4 regions of the Promicromonospora sp. Populi genome follow, and region 2 is predicted to be linked to each of the others. Evidence: riboswitches for the same ligand, from Rfam matches in the RefSeq annotation. Region 2 holds a riboswitch; each other region holds the start of a gene.

Region 1 (3,187 bases), 2.1 Mb from region 2:
GAGTTGCGGTAATCACCGTCTCCGACCGTTGTGCACGGGGCGAGGCAGAAGACCAGTCAGGTCCGACGGCGGTGGGTCTGCTGCGCGAGGCGCACCACACCGACGTGGTCACCCACCTGGTGCCCGACGGCGTCGAGCAGGTCCGCGATGTGCTGCGGACCGCGCTCGGCGCCGGCGCCCGGCTGGTCCTCACCACCGGCGGGACGGGCATCACGCCGCGGGACCTCACTCCCGAGGGCACGCGGCTGGTGCTCGACTACGAGATCCCGGGGATTGCCGAGGCGATTCGTCAGCGCGGCACCGCCGCGGGGGTGCCGACCGCCGCGCTCTCCAGGGGGCTGGCGGGTGTGGCGCACGCCGGAGACGGGACGCGGGCGCTCGTGGTGAACCTGCCCGGCTCCTCCGGGGGCGTGCGGGACGGGGTTGACGTGGTCCTCGCGCTCTGGCCGCACGTGCTCGCCCAGCTCGACGGCGCCGACCACTGACCCACTAACGACCACTGCCCACCACCAAACACTGCCCCACCACCAAAGAGGGGTCAGCCTCCTGCGAAGGGGGGCAGCACGTCGACGGTGACGTTGTCCGGGACCTCCGCCTCGTCCGACGTCGACCGGGCGCCGGCGATCAGCAGGGCGCACTTCGGCAGCACGGCGTCCAGGCGCGGGTGAGCGGCGGTGAGCGCGCCACGGAGGGCGGCGACCGACATCGGGCCGCCGAGCTGTTCAGTGGCGCGGCCTGCGGCCTCGCGGGCGCCGGCGAAGTAGCGGACCGTGATCATTCCGCGCGTTCCCAGTCGCCCGACTTGCCGCCGGTCTTGCGCTCCAGCCGCACGTCGGCGAGCGAGACGGACTTGTCCAGGCCCTTCACCATGTCGATCACGGCCAGGCCGGCGACGGCCACGGCCGTGAGGGCCTCCATCTCGACACCCGTGCGGTCGGCGGTGCGGACCGTGGCGGTGATGGTGACGCCGTCGTCGGTCACCTCGAGGTCCACCGCCGCGCCGTGCACACCGATCACATGGGCCAGCGGCAGCAGCTCCGGCGTCCGCTTGGCCGCGGCGATGCCCGCGATGCGCGCCACTGCCAGCACGTCGCCCTTGGGCACGGCGCCGTCACGCAGTGCCTGCACGACGGCGGATGCGCACCGCACCGTGCCCGAAGCCGTGGCGGAGCGGATGGTCGGCTGCTTGGCGGTGACGTCGACCATGCGGGCCTGGCCGCGGTCATCAAGATGCGTGAAGCTCACGCGACCAGGGTGTCACGACCTACAGACCGGGGCCGCACTCGGTCGCACGGCATTCGGTCACACGGCGTCCGGTCACACGGCTGAACGACGCGCCGCGAACCGTACCGCCGCCTGGTGCGCGCCCTTCGCCGCCAGGCGCTTGGCGAACACCGCGGTCCCGGCCGCGACCGCCGCGAACACGGCGGCCTGCACCAGGTCCAGCTCCGGGTCGTCCGGCTTGTTGGGGGCGTCGTTACCCGTCACGCCCTTCCAGATCAGGCTGACCGCCTTCTGCGCGACCCAGCCGGCCGCGATCGTCAGCGCGAGGGTGCCCACCTTCTCGGCGAGTGTCTGTTCCGTCTCAATCTGAGCCACCTGCACACCGTAGCCCCCGGCGGGCGACTAGGCTCCCTTACGAAACGACAGGGGAGCGCCTGATGGCGCTGAGAGTGCGGAGAGCCGCAGACCCTTGAACCTGATCCGGGTAGCACCGGCGGAGGAAGTCGGAGGCACGATGTCGCGTCCTTCCGGTGCCCACAGGGGCACCATCCATCCCGGCACGGCCGCGAGCATGGTCGCCGGGGCACTCGCCGTGTCGCTGCTGGTCGCCGGTTGTTCCGGCGGCTCCGGCGCAGAAGGGACCGGCGGCGACCCGTCGGCGTCGGGCACCGTGACCCTGGTGACCCATGACTCCTGGGCGCTCGACGAGGAGCTCGTCGCCCAGTTCGAGGAGGAGTCCGGGTACACCCTGGAGGTCTCCGCCGCGGGTGACGCCGGCACCCTGGTGAACCAGCTTGTGCTGACCAGGGACGCCCCGCTCGGCGACGCGGTGTTCGGCATCGACAACACGTTCGCCTCCCGCGCGCTGGAGGCGGGGGTGCTCGACGAGTACACCCCTGCCGAGCTGCCGGACGGCGTCGAGCAGCTCGGTGGGGCGCTGACCCCGGTCGACCAGGGCGACGTCTGCATCAATGCCGACCAGGCCTGGTTCGCTCAGTCCGGCCTTGACGTGCCGGTGACCCTGGAGGACCTGGCGGACCCGCAGTACCGGGACCTGCTCGTGGTGGCCAACCCTGCGACGTCGTCGCCGGGACTTGCGTTCCTCCTGGCGACGATCGGAGCCTTCGGCGAGGACGGGTTCGAGGACTACTGGGCCTCGCTCGTGGACAACGGCGTCCAGGTCGCCGACTCCTGGGAGGACGCGTACTACGTGGACTTCTCGGGGGCGGGCGAGGGCGGCCAGCGTCCGCTCGCGCTGTCGTACGCGACGTCACCCGCGTTCACGGTGACTGAGGACGGCTCGGAGACGACCACGAGCGCCCTGCTGGAGACCTGCTTCCGGCAGGTCGAGTACGCGGGCGTGCTCGCGGGCAGCGACAACCCCGAGGGCGCCCAGGCGCTCGTGGACTTCCTGCTCACGCAGGACGTGCAGGCCGCGCTGCCGGAGTCGATGTACATGTATCCGGCCGACTCCTCGGTGGCGCTCCCCGACGACTGGCAGCGGTTCGCGCCCCAGGCCGACACGCCGTTCGAGGTGGACCCGGACCAGGTGAGCGAGCACCGCGACGAGTGGATCGAGCGATGGACCGAGACCGTGGTCGGTTGAGGGGCCGGTTGAGCGACAGCCGGCTGAGGCGCGGCCTGCGGCCCGCGCCGCTGTTCTGGGCCGTAGCGGTCGCCGTCCCCCTCGCCTTCCTCGCGATCTTCTTCGCGTGGCCGGTGGCCGCGCTCGTCGTCCGTGGGTTCGTGCCCGACGGCGCGCTCGACCTCACCGGCTTTACCGACGTGCTGTCCCGGCCGCGCACGTGGCGGCTCGTGGGGCTCACGCTGACCCAGGCGGCGCTGGGCACCGCCTTCTCGGTGCTGCTCGGCCTGCCGCTCGCCTACCTGCTGTACCGGCGGTCCTTCCCCGGGCGCGGCCTGGTGCGCGGGCTGGTCACCGTGCCGTTTGTGCTGCCCGCCG
Region 2 (3,187 bases):
TGGGCCCGCGCTCGTGCCGCGGAGCTCCTCAAGTCCTGACGGTCCGGCCCTGCGCGACGTCCCTGCTGGGGTGTGGCGACCGGGTGACGCGTGTCGACTGGGATGGCCTGGGGAAACAGTAGGTCTGCGGAGTGCGTTGCTGCCAGTAGACAACGTCTACCGACAGCAACCGAGCTGGCTCGCGGAACCTTTACCCGGAGACCGACCATGCGGCCGCGGCATCGGCCGCCGTCCGTGCGGCGTATCCGTGATCGACAGGGCCGTGCCCGTGCCACGGACCCGCCGCTGTCCCGGTACCGCCGATGATCAGGGTGTCCGCGGCGCGGAGGGTCTCGGTCAGGTAGTCCTTCGCCGCGCGTACCGCGGGCTCCCAGTCGTTGTGCAGGGGCCGCAGGACGGCGCACGCCGAGCTGAGCGTGCAGCCCGTGCCGTGGGTGTTTCGGGTGGGGATCCGCGGGGCGGTCAGGGCGACGACGGCGTCCGGACCCGCCAGGTGGTCGACCGACTCGGCCGACTCCAGGTGCCCGCCCTTCACCAGGGCGAGCCGCGCGCCGAGCTTCAGCAGCGCCCGCGCCTGGTCGGCAGCCTCGGCGGCGTCCCGGGCCGGCTCGACGCCGAGCAGTACCGCGGCCTCGGGCAGGTTGGGCGTGACCAGGTCGGCCATGGGCAGCAGCTCGTCGCGCAGCACCGCCTCGGCGTCTCGCGCCAGGAGCCGGTCGCCCGACGTCGCGACCATCACCGGGTCGAGCACCACGTACGGCGCGCGTCCGGCGGCCCGCAGGTCGCGCAGGGCCGCGGCGATCGCGCGGGCGACGGCGGCGTCCGATGTCATGCCGATCTTCACGGTGTCCACCGCGACGTCGGCGAACAGCGTCTCCAGCTGAGCCGTCACCATGTCGGCGGGCACCGGAAGTACCCGCGTGACGCCGGTGGTGGACTGCGCGGTGAGCCCCGTGAGCACCGCGCAGCCGTAACCGCCGAGCGCCGCGAAGGTCTTCAGGTCTGCCTGGATCCCGGCGCCGCCGGACGGGTCCGACCCGGCGATCGTCAACGCCACCACCGGGTGTCTGGCGGGTCGGATGCGGGGAGCGGCGTCGGGCGCGGGCGCGCTCACGACAGGACCCACGAGGCGTTCCCTTCGCTAGAATTACCTAGAGCAGGTTCACGGGTGCATCTCAGCCGGGCTAGCGCCCTGGCGCCCCGCGCCATTGGGTCCAACCATAGGTCGTCGACGGCGGCGCGGGAACCGTGTCCAAGCAGCCGGCGCAGCCTCAGGCGCGTGCGGGGGCGACGCGGGACTGCGCCCCTGACTCGCGCACCTCGGTGCGGCGAGTCAGAGCCGCAGTCCGGGCTCCTCAGGAGCGGGGTTCGGCCCCGTGCCGCAGCCCGTCGACGAGACCACATCGACCTGTACCAGATCCACCGCCCCGACCCGGAGACGGACGTCGAGTACACGCTCGCGGCGCTGACCTACCTGATCAACTCGGGCAAGGTGCGCGCGATCGGTTCATCCACCATGCCGGCCGCCGACATCGTCGAGGCGCAGTGGGTCGCCGAGCGGCGCGGCCTGGAGCGCTTCCGCACCGAGCAGCCTCCGTACTCCATCCTGAACCGCGGCATCGAGCGCGACGTACTGCCGGTCGCCCAGCAGTACGGCATGGGCACGCTCGTCTGGAGCCCGCTCGCCGGCGGGCTGCTCACCGGCCAGTACCGCAGGGGCCAGAACAACGAGACCTACCGCTCCCGGTTCGGCTTCGAGCACCTGCGTGACGAGCACCGCCTCGACGTCGTCGAGCAGCTCATCCCCGTCGCCCAGGACGCCGGGGTCCCGCTGAACCATCTCGCGATGGCGTTCGCCATCGCCCATCCGGGTGTCACGTCCGCGATCATCGGCCCGCGCACCATGGAGCACCTGGACAGCGCGCTCGCCGGCGCTGAGGTGGCCCTGACGGACGACGTCCTCGACCGGATCGACGCCATCGTGCCGCCCGGTACCGACGTCGGCCGCCTCGACATGGCCTACGACCCGCCGGCCATCCAGCACGCACCCCTGCGCCGTCGACCCGCGGAGCAGCGGGCGGCTGCCGCCTGACGCTGCCGCTCCTCCGCTCAGAGCTTCGTCCACACCTCGCTCAGGACGCCCCGCAGGATCTGTTCCATCTCGGCGAACTCTGCCGGGCCCGTGGTCAGGGGCGGCGCCAGCTGCACCACGGGGTCGCCTCGGTCGTCGGTGCGGCAGTACAGGCCGGCCTCGAGCAGCGCCGGGTTGAGGAGCCCGCGCAGCAGGCGCTCCACCTCGTCGCCGGAGAAGGTCTCCCGGGTGTCCTTGTCCTTGACGAGCTCGATCGACCAGAAGTACCCGGCGCCGCGCACGTCACCCACGATCGGCAGGTCGTGCAGCTGCTCCAGCGTGGACCGGAACGCGGGCGCGTTCTCCTTGACCCGCCCGGTCAGGTCCTCCTGGTCGAAGATGTCGAGGTTCGCCATGGCGACGGCTGCCGAGACCGGGTGCCCGCCGAACGTGTACCCGTGCCCGAAGGTCGTGGTCCCGGTAGCGAACGGCTCGAAGATACGGTCCGAGACGATGCAGGCGCCGATCGGCGAGTAGCCCGAAGACATGCCCTTGGCGCAGGTGATCATGTCGGGCACGTAGCCGTAGTCGTCGCACGCGAAGATCGACCCGACGCGGCCGAACGCGCAGATGACCTCGTCCGAGACCAGCAGGACGTCGTACTTGTCGCAGATCTCGCGCACCCGCTCGAAGTACCCGGGCGGCGGCGGGATGCTGCCGCCCGCGTTCTGCACGGGTTCGAGGAAGACGGCGGCCACCGAGCCGGGCCCCTCCGTCAGGATCAGCGTCTCGATCTGGTCGGCGGCCCAGCGACCGAAGGCCTTCGGGTCGTCGCGGAGGCCTTCGTCGGCCCGGTAGATGTTGGTGTTGGGCACCTTGTGCGTGCCGGGCACCAGGGGCTCGAACGGCTCCTTGATGCGGGGCACACCGGTCACGGACAGGGCGCCGTGGGTGGTGCCGTGGTAGGCCACGGCCCGGGAGATCACCTTGTACTTGCCGGGCTTGCCCTGCAGCTTCCAGTACTGCTTGGCCAGCTTGAACGCCGTCTCGACGGCCTCGGACCCGCCCGTCGTGAAGAACACCCGGTTGAGGTCGCCGGGAGCGTGCTCTGCGAGC
Region 3 (3,187 bases), 1.9 Mb from region 2:
GAGCCGTACCGCTTGCCCTCGAGGTCACGGGGGCGGGTGATGCCGTCGTCGGACAGGCTGATCAAGGACGACGTGTTGTGCTCGATCACGGTGGCCACGGAGACGACGTCGGCCCCAGCGGCCCGCGCCGGGACCAGGCCCTCCGCGACGGAGTACGCAAAGTCGGCCTGCCCGGCCGCGACGAGCTGCAGCCCGGACGTCTCGCCGGGCTCGACGATATTGACGTCGAAGCCCTCGTCCGCGAACCAGCCCTCGGCCTGGGCGAGGTAGAGGCCGGAGTGGTTGGTGTTGGGCGTCCAGTCGAGCACGACGGTGACCTCGCGCAGACCGGCGTCGGACGCCGCATCACCGCCCTGGCCTCCCGAGCCGGTGCCGCACCCGGTGAGGGCCACTGGCACAACCGCAGCGAGCGCCGTCGTGCGCACAAGGAGGGACCGCGTACGGAAGTCCCGTGCACCGAGGGACTGGGAGTGCTTCATGATTTTCCTCTCTGCCACGGCGTCGCGACACGCGTGAGCGCTGCGACGAGGGCGAAGAACAGGCCGGACAGGAGGGCGATCAGGACGACGCCCACAAAGATCTGGTCCACGGCGTACGCCTTGCGGGACCGCTGGACGAACACACCGAGCCCGGACTGCCCGGCGAGGTACTCAGCCACCACTGCCGCGCCCACGGCGTAGGTCGCGGCGACCCGCAGCCCCGCGAGCGCGCCCGGGATCGACGCCGGCAGCCGGACCAGCAGGAACTGGTCCAGGCGTGTGCCGCCCAGGCCGGCGACCATGTCGGAGTGCTCGGCGTCGACGGCGCGCATGGCGCCCACCGCCGAGACGAGCACGGGAAAGAAGACGGTGAGCGCCACGAGGACCACCTTGGGCAGCAGGCCGAAGCCCGCCCACAGGATCATCAGCGGCGCGAGCACCACCACCGGCACCGTCTGCGTGAGCACAACCAGGGGGTAGACGGCGTCGCCGGTCACTCGCGAGGCCGTGACCAGGATGCTCAGCACCAGGCCCGCCACCGTGCCGAGGGCGAGCCCGGCCACGGCTTCGGTGAGCGTCGTGACCACGTGCGGGCCGAGCAGGGGCGCCACCTCGACGGCGGTGCGCGCCACCTGCGACGGCGCGGGCAGCACGAACTCGGGCACGTCCGCGAGGCGCACCCACCCCTCCCAGACCGTGAGCAGCACGACGACGGTGACGAGCGGGGGGACTACGCGCCCGGCCCGCCGCCACCGAAGGCCCCGAGCGCCCTGGGCGCCCTGGCTCACGCCCGGAACTTGGTGATGAGGTCCGCGATGGTGGGACCGGCGTCGGCGGCGGCCTCGCTGACCTTGATGTTGGACTGGACGCCGTCCGCGCCCGCGCCGAGCGTCGCCTCGTGGACGGCGCGCAGCAGCGCCCACACCTCGTCGGGGCTGCCCTGGACGAACGTCCCCATGGCGCCCACCTCGTAGGTGAGGCCGGAGGCCTGGATGACGGCGATTGCGGCGTCCACGTACGCGTACTTCGCGTCGGGTGTACCGCTGGGACGGGGAGAGACCTGGATCTCGGCGAGCATGTGCGACCTCCACGGGCAGGCCAGAGGTCGCCGGTTCCGACGGGGGGGCGCGCGACCACGTCCCCGCCGGGGACGGCCTCGACCGAACGCCCGTGCCGTCAGGCACGTCCTTCCGCTGGCATTACCCAGTTCAAGTGATCGGGTCGACGGCGTCGGCACAAGGCCCAGGCCATCCTCTCAGCCCGGCTACCCGAGCTCCCCGCGTTGGCGGAGGTACGGTACCTCTTCGCACGGCAGGTTCGGAAGCCTGCTCACCTTCGAGCCCTAGGTTTCTTCGCCTTGAGGCGTCTCAGAGCGGAGAAACTTAGGGCTCGAAAGGGTGGGGGTCATTCACCCGGGTACTTGAGGTCTATCTGGGTGCGGATGGTGTCCAGCGTCGTCATGATCGCTATCGTCTCCGCGCGCGGGAGCAGGGGGCTGTCCAGCTCGCCCGCCGCGACCAGGCGCTCCGCCTCGGCGGCCTGGAACTGCATGCCCCGGCTCGGTACAGCGCCGTCGAAGGTCTCGATCTCAGCGCCTTCGGAGTTGTACACGTGCACGAGCGTCGGGCTGTACCAGACGGCGTCGATCTCGATGCGGCCCTCGGTTCCGAGGATCGTCGCGCGGTTGGGTCCCTTGGTGTCCGACGCCGAGATCGTCGTGGCGACCCGTGCGCCGTCGTACCCGAAGATCGTGGCGATGGTGGCGTCCGCGCCGGTCTCCTTGAAGGTCGCGTGCGACTGGATCGTGAGCGGCTCGCCGAACAGGTCCCAGGCGAACGAGACCGGGTAGATGCCCAGGTCGAGCAACGAGCCGCCGCCCAGGGCCAAGTTATTGATGCGGTGCTCCGGGTCGTCGGGCAGGTCCTGCGTGTGGTCCACCATCAGGGTCCGCACCTCGCCGATCGCACCGGACGCGATGATCTCCCGGACGCGCGCCATGTGCGGCAGGAACCGGGTCCACATCGCTTCGAGCGCGACGAGCCCTCGGGCCTCGGCGAGGTCCATGACCTCGCGCGCCTCGGCGGCGTTCAGCGTGAAGGGCTTCTCGATCAGCACGTGCTTGCCAGCCTCCAGCGCGAGCTTCGCAGCCTCGGCGTGCATCGGGTGCGGCGTGGCGATGTAGACGATGTCGACCTCGGGGTCGTTCACGAGGTTCTCGTAGGAGCCGTGCGCCGTCGGGATGCCGAGGCGGTCGGCGAACTCCCGTGCCTTCTCCAGGGACCGGGACCCCACCGCCTGCACGGTGAAGCCGTTGTCGTTGAGGTCCGAAACGAAGGCTGCGGCGATGCCGCCGGCCGCGAGGATGCCCCAGCGCAGGTGTGTCGTCATGCCTTCGAGCGTAGTGCTGCATCTCGCCAGGGTTGAACCAGGGGGTCAGACACTGCTGGGGGCATGGACCTTGAGTCCATGCCCCCAGCAGACCTACGTACTTCGGATGTCAGCTGACCAGGTCAGCTGACGGGTCCGTTGACCTGGATGGTCATGTGCCCGTTGCGGGTGTCCTGCGACACCACCTTGATGGTGGTGCCGGTGCCGCCGACCTTCACGGAGTGTCGCGGGTTGTCCGGGTTCCAGTACGCCTCCGGGTTGGTGTCGTCGAACGTCGACACCTGCCGCTGCTTACCCAGGACCAGGGTGGTCAGGGAGGT
Region 4 (3,187 bases), 1.1 Mb from region 2:
TGTAACCGGCCTCGGGCATCTCCTCCTCGTCGAAGTTGAGGGAGAAGGTCAGCGGGATACCGGCAGCGATGAACCGCTCCGCCTCCGCGAGGGAGCGCAGGCGGGTCACGAAGCTGTCCAGCCCGAACGTGCTCGCGTACGCGGTGTTGAACGGCCAGTTGCCAGCGCCCTCGTACGTGTAGTCCCACGTCTTTATCGCGGCGTAGTCGACCTGCGGGTCGCCGTTCGGCGCCTCGATGTCCTCCAGCTCCTCGGCCGGCACCTCGCGCCCGTACGAGTAGATGACCATCGAGGACGACGTCGGCGAGCACCACACCTGGCCGCCGCCCCCGAACTCGGGGTACTCGCCGATGTGGATGAGCTGGCTGAACCGCGGCACGTCGAGCTCGACCTCTCGCCCGAGCGTGAAGTCGCTGGTGCCCGTGTAGTGCTCGTCGGGCAGGATCTCGCTGATCATGGTGCTCACCGAGGACAGGCGCGGCGAGGTCCGGGCGCCCTCGGGCCGGTACAGCCTGGCCCGGGTCTGGTACGCGTCCGGCTCGAAGCCGGCCCTCGAGACGAACGTGTCGGTGAACAGGGCAGCGTCGGTGTCGCCCTGGCCGTTCAAGGAGGTGCGGTGGATGTCGCCGACGCTGCCGTCGGCGGGCGCGAACTCGTCGCCCGACGCCCAGCGGCCCATCACGAACCACTTGGTCCAGGTCCCGTCAGCCTTGCGGCCGCGGAACTCCACCTCGACCCAGGTGCCAGTGGGGGTATCAACGTTCCAGGAGGGAACGGCCTGCTTGATCGGGTACCCGGCCTCGACGACGGGTGAGGTCCAAGTCCCGGTCTCGTAGGTGACGGGCGTGCCGTCGCCGAACGGGTCGGTGTAGTCAACGAGGTCGCCGCCGCGGGCCAGGAAGAGCCCGCCGTAGACGTCGAACCGGAGCTCGTCGCGTTCGCCCTTGAGCAGGTCCCGGCGCCCTTCCCAGGTGGTCAGAGTGATCTGGTTGTCCGACGCCGCAGGGGTCACCTCAGGCGCCCCCGCCGCCGACACCGCACCCGCAACAATCCCTGCTTGGACCACGAGCGCTCCCGTCGCAGCCAATGCGAACGCCCTAGTTCGCAGCTTGTTCCGTACCGGCATTCCAGCCTCCATGTCCCGGGCTCCCTGCTGGGGTGAGCGAGCCGTCGGGGTCTGCCTATCACGGTGAGGGGACAGCGCAGAAGGAAAGTCGTATGTGGTGCTAACGTCGGCGGCGATCCCACGGGTGCCCCACGCAGGGGCTGAGATCGGGCTGACGGCCCGGGACCGTTGAACCTGTCCGGTTAACACCGGCGTAGGAAGCAGGAGTCTCATGATGGAGAACACCCAGTCCCGCACGCTCGCCTTCGAGCACGAGAACAAGCACGACGATGTCGCCCTGCGGGTGCCGGTCACCGAGATCACGTTGGCGTCGTCGCCCGACGGCACCCCGAACGAGCCGGTTCGGGTCTACCGCACACAAGGCCCCGGGTCCGACCCGGTCCGCGGCCTCCCGCCGGCCCGCGAACCCTGGGTCGTGGCACGGGGAGATACCGAGGAGTACGACGGCCGCCGTCGAGCCCTGGCCGACGACGGGCGCAGCGCCCTGCGCCGGGGCGCGGCGACCCAGGAGTGGCGGGGAGAACGACGTCGACCCCGCCGGGCCGTCCCCGGCCGGACCGTCACCCAGATGCACTACGCGCGCCAGGGCGTCATCACGCCGGAGATGCGGTTCGTCGCGCTGCGCGAGGACTGCGACGTCGAGCTGGTGCGCAGCGAGGTCGCGGCAGGCCGGGCGATCATCCCGAACAACGTGAACCACCCGGAGTCGGAACCGATGATCATCGGCAAGGCGTTCCTGGTGAAGATCAACGCGAACATCGGGAACTCGGCCGTCCACAGCTCGATCGCGGAGGAGGTGGAAAAGCTCGAGTGGGCCACGAAGTGGGGCGCCGACACGGTCATGGACCTCTCCACCGGGGACGACATCCACACCACCCGCGAGTGGCTGCTGCGCAACTCGCCGGTACCCATCGGCACCGTGCCGATCTACCAGGCCCTCGAGAAGGTGAACGGCGACGCGAGCGCGCTGACCTGGGAGGTCTACCGGGACACCGTGATCGAGCAGTGCGAGCAGGGCGTCGACTACATGACCGTGCACGCGGGCGTGCTGCTGCGGTACGTGCCGCTCACCGCCGACCGCGTGACGGGGATCGTGAGCCGCGGCGGGTCGATCCTCGCGGGCTGGTGCCTGGCGCACCACCAGGAGAACTTCCTGTACACGCACTTCGACGAGCTCTGCGAGATCTTCGCCGCGTACGACGTCGCGTTCTCCCTGGGTGACGGCCTGCGGCCGGGTTCGCTCGCGGACGCGAACGATGCCGCCCAGTTCGCCGAGCTCGACACGCTCGCCGAGCTGACCAAGCGGGCGTGGGAGTACGACGTCCAGGTGATGGTCGAGGGGCCGGGCCACATCCCGTTCCACCTGGTGCGCGAGAACGTGGAGCGGCAGCAGGAGCTCTGCGACGGCGCCCCGTTCTACACGCTCGGCCCGCTGGTGACCGACATCGCGCCCGGGTACGACCACATCACCTCCGCCATCGGCGCCACCGAGATCGCCCGGTACGGCACCGCGATGCTCTGCTACGTCACGCCCAAGGAGCACCTCGGCCTGCCTGACCGGGACGACGTGCGTACCGGCGTCGTCACCTACAAGATCGCCGCGCACGCGGCCGACGTCGCCAAGGGCCACCCAGGCGCCCGGACAAGGGACGACGCCCTGTCCAAGGCCCGCTTCGAGTTCCGCTGGCGGGACCAGTTCAACCTGTCGCTCGACCCGGAGCTCGCCGAGCAGTACCACGACGAGACCCTCCCGGCCGAGGCCGCCAAGACCGCGCACTTCTGCTCGATGTGCGGCCCCAAGTTCTGCTCGATGCGCATCTCGCAGGACATCCGCGACGAGTTCGGCGGCGCCAAGGCCCAACAGGCGCTCGCGGGCGACGTAGCCGAGGCGGCCGCGGCAGGCATGGCCGAAAAGTCGGCCGAGTTCCGCGCGTCAGGCGGCGAGGTCTACCTCCCGCAACCCACCCTCCGCCCGTAACCCACCGACTTGGTTGTGGGCGTGATCGTTGCGCCTAAAACGGGCAATCGGCAGCAACGATCGCGCCCACAACCAATCGGTCA

What was found. A riboswitch is a leader RNA that binds a small molecule or an ion and turns the genes downstream of it on or off. The one in region 2 is predicted to bind thiamine pyrophosphate.
Region 1: linked by a shared signal. The riboswitch ahead of AB1046_RS15360 (thiamine ABC transporter substrate binding subunit) and the one ahead of thiD (bifunctional hydroxymethylpyrimidine kinase/phosphomethylpyrimidine kinase) in region 2 are both predicted to bind thiamine pyrophosphate.
Region 3: linked by a shared signal. The riboswitch ahead of AB1046_RS15905 (MTH1187 family thiamine-binding protein) and the one ahead of thiD (bifunctional hydroxymethylpyrimidine kinase/phosphomethylpyrimidine kinase) in region 2 are both predicted to bind thiamine pyrophosphate.
Region 4: linked by a shared signal. The riboswitch ahead of thiC (phosphomethylpyrimidine synthase ThiC) and the one ahead of thiD (bifunctional hydroxymethylpyrimidine kinase/phosphomethylpyrimidine kinase) in region 2 are both predicted to bind thiamine pyrophosphate.

What each region holds. Positions count from the first base shown of each region.
Region 1 is NZ_CP163528.1:3,382,795-3,385,981, reverse strand. Features, by position in the region: gene AB1046_RS15380 (molybdenum cofactor biosynthesis protein B) at 1-485, shown strand, start outside; gene AB1046_RS15375 (MoaD/ThiS family protein) at 539-778, opposite strand; gene moaC (cyclic pyranopterin monophosphate synthase MoaC) at 775-1,245, opposite strand; gene AB1046_RS15365 (DUF4235 domain-containing protein) at 1,318-1,599, opposite strand; TPP riboswitch at 1,639-1,743, shown strand; gene AB1046_RS15360 (thiamine ABC transporter substrate binding subunit) at 1,739-2,830, shown strand; gene AB1046_RS15355 (ABC transporter permease) at 2,839-3,187, shown strand, end outside.
Region 2 is NZ_CP163528.1:215,167-218,353, forward strand. Features, by position in the region: gene dxr (1-deoxy-D-xylulose-5-phosphate reductoisomerase) at 1-39, shown strand, start outside; gene thiD (bifunctional hydroxymethylpyrimidine kinase/phosphomethylpyrimidine kinase) at 191-1,126, opposite strand; TPP riboswitch at 1,116-1,213, opposite strand; gene AB1046_RS01000 (aldo/keto reductase) at 1,280-2,092, shown strand; gene AB1046_RS01005 (aspartate aminotransferase family protein) at 2,110-3,187, opposite strand, start outside.
Region 3 is NZ_CP163528.1:3,499,165-3,502,351, forward strand. Features, by position in the region: gene AB1046_RS15895 (ABC transporter substrate-binding protein) at 1-479, opposite strand, end outside; gene AB1046_RS15900 (ABC transporter permease) at 476-1,267, opposite strand; gene AB1046_RS15905 (MTH1187 family thiamine-binding protein) at 1,264-1,557, opposite strand; TPP riboswitch at 1,648-1,769, opposite strand; gene AB1046_RS15910 (Gfo/Idh/MocA family protein) at 1,884-2,867, opposite strand; gene AB1046_RS15915 (immune inhibitor A domain-containing protein) at 2,990-3,187, opposite strand, start outside.
Region 4 is NZ_CP163528.1:4,340,086-4,343,272, forward strand. Features, by position in the region: gene AB1046_RS19650 (C39 family peptidase) at 1-1,066, opposite strand, end outside; TPP riboswitch at 1,239-1,343, shown strand; gene thiC (phosphomethylpyrimidine synthase ThiC) at 1,338-3,104, shown strand; gene AB1046_RS19660 (LacI family DNA-binding transcriptional regulator) at 3,185-3,187, opposite strand, start outside.